DNA from 2 places in the Bacillus songklensis genome. Region 1 is predicted to be linked to the other one. Evidence: riboswitches for the same ligand, from Rfam matches in the RefSeq annotation. Region 1 holds a riboswitch; the other holds the start of a gene.
What was found. A riboswitch is a leader RNA that binds a small molecule or an ion and turns the genes downstream of it on or off. The one in region 1 is predicted to bind cyclic di-GMP.
Positions count from the first base shown of each region.

Region 2: linked by a shared signal. The riboswitch ahead of ACFOU2_RS01980 (diguanylate cyclase domain-containing protein) and the one ahead of ACFOU2_RS10120 (PAS domain-containing protein) in region 1 are both predicted to bind cyclic di-GMP.

Region 1 covers NZ_JBHRZT010000043.1:94,180-99,508, reverse strand. Annotated here, with positions in the region: gene ACFOU2_RS10125 (putative bifunctional diguanylate cyclase/phosphodiesterase) at 380-1,846, shown strand; cyclic di-GMP riboswitch class I at 2,122-2,206, shown strand; gene ACFOU2_RS10120 (PAS domain-containing protein) at 2,220-3,320, shown strand; gene ACFOU2_RS10115 (diguanylate cyclase domain-containing protein) at 3,286-3,906, shown strand; gene ACFOU2_RS10110 (cation:proton antiporter) at 4,119-5,276, shown strand.
Region 2 covers NZ_JBHRZT010000009.1:77-5,405, forward strand. Annotated here, with positions in the region: partial or broken gene ACFOU2_RS01975 (hypothetical protein) at 1-430, shown strand, start outside; cyclic di-GMP riboswitch class I at 1,025-1,107, shown strand; gene ACFOU2_RS01980 (diguanylate cyclase domain-containing protein) at 1,091-2,206, shown strand; gene ACFOU2_RS01985 (YppG family protein) at 3,201-3,401, shown strand; gene ACFOU2_RS01990 (hypothetical protein) at 3,457-3,657, opposite strand; gene ACFOU2_RS01995 (YjcZ family sporulation protein) at 3,830-3,928, opposite strand; gene ACFOU2_RS02000 (YjcZ family sporulation protein) at 4,173-4,313, opposite strand; gene ACFOU2_RS02005 (YjcZ family sporulation protein) at 4,797-4,904, opposite strand; gene ACFOU2_RS02010 (hypothetical protein) at 5,293-5,329, shown strand, end outside.

The sequences.
Region 1 (5,329 bases):
ATGTGATAATTGCCTTGCAACGAATGATGGGACTGATTATGTCAAAAAGATAAATTAAACGGAGAAATTGAGCCCATAGTGCCATAATTGCGGTGCCCAGTTATTATAAGTTCGTATTGATTTATTAGCAGAATCTTTAGGGTAAGGAGATGTATTTTCCTTGTTTATGGAAGTTCCTTTAAAAGTTTGGTTTATATCAATAGTCTGTATGTTGATGCCACTTCTATTAGATGACTATTTTAACGGATTTTTAGAAGTAGTCTGGTGTCTACATCTTATACCAATATATATTTTTACTCATTTTTCACGACTTTCTGGCGGGATTATTCTTTGTTTTGTTTCGGTGTTTCTTCATGGCGCGTGGGAATTTGGAGAATATGTGAAAGAACAGGGAATTGATGTCCATGATGGTCAAATCTTTCTGCAGATGACTTTTATTAAAATAATCTCTATAGTTGGATTGAACCTTATACTCAATGCGATTAATAATCAAAAAATGGAATTTAAAATCATGAATCAAATTTTAGAGGAGAAATCAAAAGCCCTGGAAAAACTAGCCTTTCATGATTCGTTGACGGGATTACCGAATCGTTATTTGTTAAATGAGTATATTCAAAAAGCAATAGCACGAGGTAAAAGAACTAAATGTAAACTTGCGATTATGTATATTGATCTAGATGGGTTTAAGACCATTAATGACACGATGGGACATGCGATGGGGGACATGCTATTAAAGCAGGTGACGAAAAGACTCAACCAATCTGTCCGTGAGGAAGATATTGTGGCCCGGCAAGGAGGGGACGAGTTTATTATTTTGTTCGAAAATGTAGATTACACTCAAATTGTCGAAGTTGCCGAACGCATCCTTTATGGGTTTTCTAGTCCATTTTTATTGGGGAATGAATTTTTCTACACTTCTCCAAGTATTGGGATTAGCTTATATCCGGTAGATGGCACTGATGCGGAAACGTTGGTGAAAGCTGCCGACCAGGCGATGTATAGTGCTAAAGAACGAGGAAAAAATACGTTTCATTTTTATACAGCTGATTCCCATAAAAACCATTATAGAAAAATGAGATTAGAACAGGGGCTACGCAAAGCGATTGATTGTAACGAGTTGATCCTTCATTACCAACCCCAAGTGAATATACGAACAGGTGAAATCACCGGAGTGGAAGCTTTAATAAGATGGAACCATCCAGAATTAGGACTGATTTCACCGATGGAGTTTATTCCATTGGCAGAGGAATACGGCATGATTATCCCGATAGGAAACTGGGTTCTTGAAACGGCATGCAAACAAAGCCAATTATGGCGCCAAGAAGGAATGCCGTCTTTACGCATGGCTGTTAATATTTCGGTTGCCCAGTTTAAATCTCCGTATTTTACCAGAAAGGTAAAACGAATTTTAGAGGAAACAGGGATGGATCCCCGATTGCTTGAGTTGGAAATTACGGAATCAATCATGCAAGATATAAAAGAATCTACCTATATCATTAATGAACTAAGAGCATTGGGAGTGAATGTTTCCATCGATGACTTTGGAACAGGCTACTCTTCGTTAAGTGTTCTGAACCATTTACCCGTTAATAAGATAAAGATTGATCGATCTTTTATAAAAGACGTCACTAGCCAACCCCATACAACCTCCATTGTACAAAAGATTATTGAAATGGGGAAAGATTTAAGTTTTTTAATTATTGCGGAAGGAGTGGAAACGGAGCAGCAAGTGTCCTTTTTGCAAGGAATTCACTGTGATGAAGCTCAAGGCTACTTCTTTAGTCCGCCATTGCCAGCTCATGAAATGGAGCAGATGCTTAAAAAACCTGCCTTATTAAATTGTTAAAGAAAAGGTTCTGGTTCAAACCTCCAATGTTGTCAAAATACGCATAAAAATATAGTGTAAATACCGAACGTTATAGATGGTTTTCATCGTAAAAGTTCACCATAAAGGATTTAACTGCGAATAAAACGGACGCATTTATTAGTTAATGTTCATTTAGATTTTGCTATCTGATTCTTTTTGCACCAGAACCACATTGATATTTACTTTTAGGTAGAATTGGGATGAAAAAAGTTATTTCAATCCATGAATTAGGTATGCTAAGGCGAAGAATACCTACCGAAAAATGGCAAACCTGAACGAAAGTCAGGGACGCAAAGCCACAGGTCTAAGGCGAATTATTATGAAAGCTGGGTTGCCGAAGGAGAAAATAAAAATGAATTTGTTATTGAGTGAATCATCCATTGAAGTCTATAAATCTATCATTGAATATCATCCTGATGCGATTTTTGTTCTCTCCGTGGATGGAAAAGTCATGGAAGTGAATCAAGTGGTAACAAAGATATTTGGATACTCGCAGGAAGAAGTTCAAGGAATCCATTATCAAGATATCATCGTTCCTGAACATGTAGAAGCAACCAATCGGTATTTTGCACAAACGTTACAAGGAACTCCTTGTGAGTATGAAACGCAGGCTATTCATAAAAGTGGAGAAATTATCGATTTGCAGGTAAAGAACGTACCTTTGATGGTCAGCGGTGAAATTGTCGGTATTTTTGGTGTGGCGAAAGACGTGACAGAGCTGCATAAAACAAAAGCATCTTTAAACCAGATGGAAGAAAGGGTAAAAGCCCTTTTCAACTCCACTGGTGATGCTATCGACATCTTGGATTTGGATGGGAATGTCCTGGATGTAAACCCTGCATTTGAAGAAATCTATGGATGGAAACGTGAGGAGTTAATTGGAAATCGATTACCCATTATCCCCTCCTATCGGTTCTCTCAACAAGACGACATGGTGGAACAAGTGAAATTAGGTAAACATATCAAAGGATTTGAAACGACTTGTATCAAAAAGGATGGGACACCCGTTGAGGTGAGCTTAACCCTCTCCCCGATTCGAGATGCGAACGGGAACATTGTGGGAATTTCGGGTATTACCAGAGATATTACCAAACAAAAACAATTGGAACTATCATTAAAAGAAAGTGAAGAGCGTTATCGAAGATTAGTAGAACTGTCTCCTGAACCCATCATCGTTTATCAAAATGGACGAATCCAATATGCCAATCCATCTTGTATCAAACTGATAGGAGTATCGTCATTAGAAGAGTTGATAGGTAAATCCATTATGGATTATTTTCATCCTGATTCCGTTCGTTTGATTGAACATCGAATCAAGCAAGTAGAAAGAATAGGCATGGTTGTTGCTCCTACGGAAGAAAAATTAGTACGTTTGGATGGGACTGTGATTGATTTAGAAGTAACAGGAATCACCATGGATATGGTTCGAGGCGAAAGCAACTCCTGTTTTTGATGAAGAAGGTGATTTTAAGCATTTTCTTGTGGTATCAAGAGAAATTACAGAAAGAAAAATGTATGAAGAAAAACTAACCCACATGGCGTATCATGATGCGTTGACGGGTTTACCGAATCGGAGACTATTTAAAGAACGATTGAAACAATCCATCAAAGAGGCAGAGCGATATAGGCGTAAGATGGCAGTCATGTATATGGATATGGATATGGATAACTTCAAAGACATCAATGATACCTTGGGTCACGATGTAGGGGATGAACTTCTCGAGCAATTCTCCAAGAGGATACAAAGTTGTCTTCGAGAAAGCGATACCTTTGCACGACAAGGTGGAGATGAATTTACTATCCTTCTTCCTAATATTCAGGGAGAGGAGGAGGATTTACAAATAGCTGAACGAATTCTTACATCTCTTCAGGAACCTTGGAACCTTGGAGAATATAGCTTCCAAACCACTTCCAGTATCGGAATTGCCTTTTATCCTAAAGATGGAATTACAAAGAATGAACTGATGAAATATGCGGATATCGCTTTATACGAAGCGAAGAAGAATGGAAGAAACAATTTTAAAACTTATAAATTATAATGAGTAGATAGTAAAACTATAATAAAATGAAACCTTTTAGACTTTTAATCGTATATAAAATAAGAAATAAACAGATGCCTTATCATATCGAGAATCATTTTACTTTTTGGAGGAGCCTGTCACCAAGGGATACGTATGTCCTTATGGTGACAGGCTCTTTTTTCATTTTTTAGCTTGAAACACATTATAAAATAGAGAAAGGTGGTATTTAGGTGTTAATACTTCAATTAGCCATTATTTTAATTGCCTCTAAAATTGCAGGAGACATAAGCGTAAGATTGGGGCAGCCTTCAGTTCTTGGTAAACTTCTGATTGGAATTGTACTGGGACCGTCAGTTTTAGGATTGGTGACCGAGACAGAAACATTAACAGAATTTAGTCAAATCGGTGTCATACTTCTTATGTTTATTGCAGGACTAGAAACGGACATTGATGAATTTAAAAGGACTGGAAAAGCTTCCGCCTTTGTAGGTGTTGGGGGGATTATTGTTCCTCTTGTTTTAGGATATTTCGCTGGAATGATGTTGAACCTTACAGCTATACAGTCCTGGTTTTTAGGGTTATTACTTTCAGCTACCAGTGTAAGTATCTCTGTTCAAGCCCTTAAAGAGATGAATCAATTAAAATCCCGTGAAGGGGCAACCATTTTAGGGGCCGCCGTTATTGATGATGTTGTAGTCATCATTGCTTTGGCATTTTTAATGAGCCTAGCTGGCGGGGATGTCAATTTAGGCACGGTCGTATTAAAGAAAGTATTATTTTTTGCAGGAGCCATCCTTGTGGGGTGGAAAGTAGTCCCCTGGTTTTTGAAAAAATTTGCACCATTAAGAGTGACTGAATCTGTTATTTCCGCTGCTTTAATTATCTGTTTTGTTTATGCCTATCTAGCGGAATACACAGGGGTTGCTGCGATTATCGGAGCTTATATAGCAGGAGTAGCCATCAGTTTAACAGATTACAAACACGAAGTTTTCGAAAAGGTGGAAACGATCAGTTATTCTATTTTTGTTCCTGTATTCTTTACATCCATTGGTGTCGCTGCTCAGTTTAGTGGGATTACTAAAAATTTAGGCCTTATTGTTCTGTTAAGTATTTTAGCTATCCTTACGAAATTAATCGGTGCAGCAATCGGTGCCAAAGTGGCCGGATTCTCTTGGAATAGCTCGTTGGGGATAGGTTCAGCTATGGTGTCCCGTGGTGAAGTAGCATTAATTATCGCAGCTATTGGTTTAGAAACTAAGCTATTGAGCCAAGATATGTTTGCTGTTATTGTCGTAGTCATTCTTGTGACAACGATTGTAACTCCACCAATGATGAAATGGCTTTTTAAGTCAAAATCTAAAGTAGAAAATATAAAAAATGCTGGTTGACTAAATGAAGTCATTAAAAGGTAAGAAGGGAAAAGTTTAATTAATTTAGGGGA
Region 2 (5,329 bases), on a different contig from region 1:
CTTCATTGCGGAAGGGTTCAACCGTAATCTAACCGCAGTGGAGATTGAGGAAGGTCTAAGCCTTATGGCTGTAAGGAATATAGAAATTGAGGAAGAAACCGCAGTGACAACCGCAGTAGCGCAGCAGCAGTCTAATCAACAGGCGATTTCTGTTCAGGTGGAGGTGGGTGAACAGTTCCAAGAACTTATGAAGCAAACCCAGGTTGCTATGCAGATAATGGCTCAACAAAAAGAAGAAATTATGGAGCTGCGGAAGGCTGTTGCGGAACTGCGGAACCAGCAAGATAAGCAAAAAGAGTATATCGATTATCGATTAGAAAAGCGTGATGGTGAGTTAGTGAACGCGATGAAAGAGATGATGGAAATGAAAAAACAAGTTGCTGTACTTGAGGAACAGAAGGGCCAAAAGAAATGGTGGAGGTTTTGGTGACTCCTATTTGGGTGAGCTTGGAGGGAGGAAAAGAGGGAGAGAACAGGCTATAAGGCGGCTTGTTTTTCGTGCTATGCTGTTGGTTCGACCGAGACAGAGGGGAAAATCCTATTTGGTATGAGTTCTCGGTCGGCGTCAGCCAGGTAGCACGAAAAATTTTTAAAATCAAGGGCGACCGGAGGGAGTTCATATACCCTTGATTTTGAAAACCAATTCAGTTATTTAGGTTACAAAAGTAAGATAAATAATTGAAAATAGATCTGTAAATTATACTGTAAATAAAAGAGAACACTTTTTCTAATTTATTTACGGTGTTTTTGCGCTTAAAATCCCCCGATGCTTGCGAATACGGTTCTTTTAAGAATTCCGCAAACAACAGAAGACCTCACCCCATCCTCTTATAAGGATGGGGTGAGGTCTTCTGTTACTGCATTTAAAAGGAGCCTTGGTAAGGAGGCGAGGGATAGTGAAAAGACGATGACAAGTTATCTTTTCGACCTGATGGAGTAGGATAACACAATAACAGATATATTAATAATCTTTAGTTGTCGTTTTTTGTCGAATAGTGTAAAATTGCTAGGCTGAAACTACATCCACGAAAAATGGCAAACTTATCGAAAGATAAGGACGCAAAGCTACAGGTCTAAGGCAATTGCTATGATGGCTGAGCTGCCGAAAGGAGAAGTTAATAAAATGAAGTTAAATCATAAAATCAGAATGAGTCTGATTTTTATGTTATTTACTATTGCTGTTTATTATAAGGATGAATCAATTCTTAAACTGCTTGGGTTACATATTAATGGTGTGGAGGAAGAGATCTTTGATGATATAACCTTATTTATTTTGCTCTTACTCTTCTTTAATGTTTTTTTCTTGCAAGAAAAGGTATCGAAGTATCTTCAGAAGAGCCGCGAGCAATACCGATGTTTAATTGGACATTCTGCTCAGCCAATATTTGTCCGTTCTGAAGGTGAATTTATCTTTGTCAATCGTGCTTGTGCTAATCTTTTAGGAGCTTCTCATTTTCAAGAACTCCTTGAGAAGCCCTGGATGGATATTATTCATCCCGATTCTATAGAAACTGTAAAAGAAGTATTATTGAGACAACAGAAAGACAAGGACGAAGTTTCAAAGTATGAACTGAAAGTAATTAGATTTGATGGAAAAATCATTCATGTCGAGGTTATTTCGACTCCTATTGAGTACATGGGAAAAGATGCAAGAGAATTAGTTGTACTGGACATAACTCAAAGGAAACAACATGAAGAACTCATGAATCATTTAATCTACCATGATCAATTGACTGGTTTGCCGAATCGGCGATTTTTTCAAGAAACCTTGAATCAGAAATTAGATCAGTTTAAAAGTGAGAAACTTTTAGCTGTTATGTTTATCGATTTAGACGGTTTCAAAAATGTAAATGATACTTTCGGTCATGAAATAGGCGATCAATTGCTACAAGAGGTGGCCAAACGTTTAAATAATTCTGTTCGTGACAGGGATATGGCTGCACGATTGGCAGGTGATGAATTTACAGTAATACTGCCTGAAATTACACGAGAAGACGTTGTTCAAGTTGCCGAAAGAGTATTAGAAGAATTGCGATTACCTGTTATCTTGAAAAAAAATTCGGTAAAAGTTACGTCAAGTATCGGAATCGTTTTTTATCCCCATCATGGGGATAATGTAGAAACCTTATTGAAACATGCTGATCAAGCTATGTATCAAGCTAAAAAGCAAGGGAAAAACAATTATCTAATTTATACTGGTGAGTAGATTCTTTTTTCATAAAAGGTTTAGAGTTTTAGAAAATGTTATTTTGATAAATTTGTTTTTAATATATGTATTAGAGATTGCATAAAACCACCCCTTTTTATACAGCTGCCAGGCTTCTTGAGAAGCTGAAAACGTTGATTCATCAACGATGTATAAAAAGATGCATAAATAATAAAAATAGACAAGCCAAAACCCCTTGGGCGCCAAGGGGTTTGTTTTGGTGCAGGTTCCGGTAAGAATGGTTATGTAAACTAAAAATGTATGGGATATACATGAGAGAAAACGAAAAAACTACCTCGAGGATCAAGAGGTAGTTTTTTCATAGATTAGGTATAGAACTAAGGATTTTGTTACCGGGTGATGTCTCGCGGCGTCTTTTGTATTTTGTTCAAGGTGTTTGGATGTTATTCCCTTTATTTGTTTTGTGATAAGAAATCATGATAAAAATGCATTTATAAGGAGCAAACTAAGTAATGTTGAAAATTCTCCGTAGCTTTACACTTTTTTATCTTTTAAAAAAAGAGGACTAGTTCTAGTCCTCTTTACAAATTCGACTTTTGAAAAGATCTATAACTAATGGAATGGAATGGCACTTTATTTCTTTATTTAGCGGCATAAAGGGCTCTAACGAAGGTGGAGGTGCTTTTTTTACCTAGCCGCAGTTATAATATGTTGTCTGGAATTAAATTGAAGATTGTATATGATATTTTTTTCAATACAACATGATAATTATCATGTTGTATTGAAAAAAATACCTAATAAAAAGCGAACTTCTTGTTTATGAAGGAGGTTCGCTTTTTATTAGGTAAATATGTATTCAATCACATACATAAATTTATGTATGATTGCTTTTTTATGTATAGGAATAGTAATTATGTGTTTTTAGGGATATGTACCTTTCCTTAAAGGTTCAACTTTTCATATATCTATTAGAGAAGAGATATGTAACTCAAAGGAGGTTTTGAATTTGCTGCCTAGAAGACCACAACGACCCATGCACCCCTTTTTTTCTCCTAGCCCATTACGACGCCCCCCAATAAAGCAAAATAAGCAAGATTTCATGTCTCATTTTCGTACATCAGAAGGAAATTTAGATTTTATAAAGATTGCAGGAACGGCTCAACAAGCTAAGAAAATGTTTGATCAAGTAAGTCCTCTAGTAAGTCCTCTAATTACAAAATTTCTTAAAAAATAGCCTATTATAAAAACAGAAAGAAACCTACAAAAAAGTAGGTTTCTTTATTTAGCTTTTAGAAAATGCGTCGTCTTCTGAATCTTAAAAGGAAAAGAGCTGCAATTAAGAAGAAGGGGATAAATCTTCTTCCAAAGCGGGTACGAAGCATCATTCCTCCAGGAGGTGGGTCCCCGTCTATAATTCCTCTATAAACTCGTCCATAATGATCCATAACCTCAACAGGCTCTCCTTGATATCTTCGAACTAAATGCTCCACGTTATTCCTCCTTTCTGACACAAGATATGATTTTGAAATGAGAGGTACATGATCTTCATCAATGTTTGTGAAAATAGATATTTTAAGACAAAGGAAAGATCATTTAAATCTGCCCTTTGTCTTCTCAATAAGCGAAACGAAATCAACTGTTCCCATTAGATGATGTGAGGAATTAATAACCGCCAAATCCTGTACAAGAACATCCTACAATGACAAGTAAGACGAATAAGACAACAATTAACGCAAAAGCAGTGCGAATTCCATCGCTCATATTTAACACCTCCTATGGAGTATGAAGGGATTGCAGACATACAATCCCTACTTTTACATTATGTTTTCAAGAAATAGTTGGATTGGACAAACTCATTAGCTGAGGGAAAAAATCAACATTTTTAAGTAATATGTCAAATTAAAATAGACTATCCACTATCTTTATTTTTGTAGGGAGTAGTCTATTTTTTATGAAAATCAATTGTTAAAGCCTATAAAATTGATTGTTTTCGTTAATTCAACCACTAATAACCCATACCCATGCATACACAACCTACGATAATGAGGAGAATGAATAAAACAACAATTAACGCAAAACCGCCGCCATAGCTAGGAGCGGTAGTTGCAGGTGCTGTATAACCATAACCACCACAACCAAAGCCCATACTTGTTCACCTCCTATTGAGTAGTAAGGGATTGCTAAATTACGATTCATACTTTTACGTTATGTTCTCAAGAAAGAATTGGATTGGACAGACTCACTAATAGACAAGAAAATTCAATATTTTTCCAACTAATGCTATTAGAGTGCAGTTCTAATCATTTTTAAATTCAACAAAGACTAAAAGCGCATGTTATAACATGCGCTTTTAGCCAAGACAAAGAAGGTGTGTATGTCCGGTGGAGGATATTCAGGAGACTTTTGTCTCTCATGTTGTAAGATATGCAAAATATCATAAAAGGTAATGGACAAGTGTTGATATGAACGTGGAATTTTTAGCAATGAATTATTATTTGATCTACCCCCACTTAGCAAGTCTGGAAGCGAGGGTCTTCTCGTCGATTATGATAAAAAGGACAGATTGAGTAATCTGTCCTTAGCGAAACCGACTATTATGAATAGTTAAGTGGTAAATTCAAAGTAACTTTTAATATCCACCATAGGACATACAGGAACATCCCACGATGATAAGTAAGACGAATAATATAACGATTAAAGCAAACCCAGAACCGTAACCGTAACTTCCATCACTCATTATTTGCCCTTCTCCCTTCTATTGCTTATTGGGAAATTGATAAGCATTCAATACTCAGTACTAAATTATGTTTTTAAAAAATATTTGTATAGGACAACTTAATCAAATCATTGAGCAATCACGAAATTTACATATTTACCCAATTGGTGATTTTGGTTATAGCTATAACCAATGTAACATGAATAACATTTTGTTACGTTCGAAAATCTTTTATATAAACCAATACAATATTGAAAACTTTTATTTTCCTTCTGTTATTCTAAATGCTTAAAATTCTACAAACATCTCGACCATTGTCCATTTCACCTACACTTTAAACCGCATACCCTATCAAGAGAAGCTGTAAGTAATTTTTCCATTTATCTTTTATGGAAGGGAGTTGTAAAAATTGCCTAGAGATTATTACCATTTATGCTGTAAATATA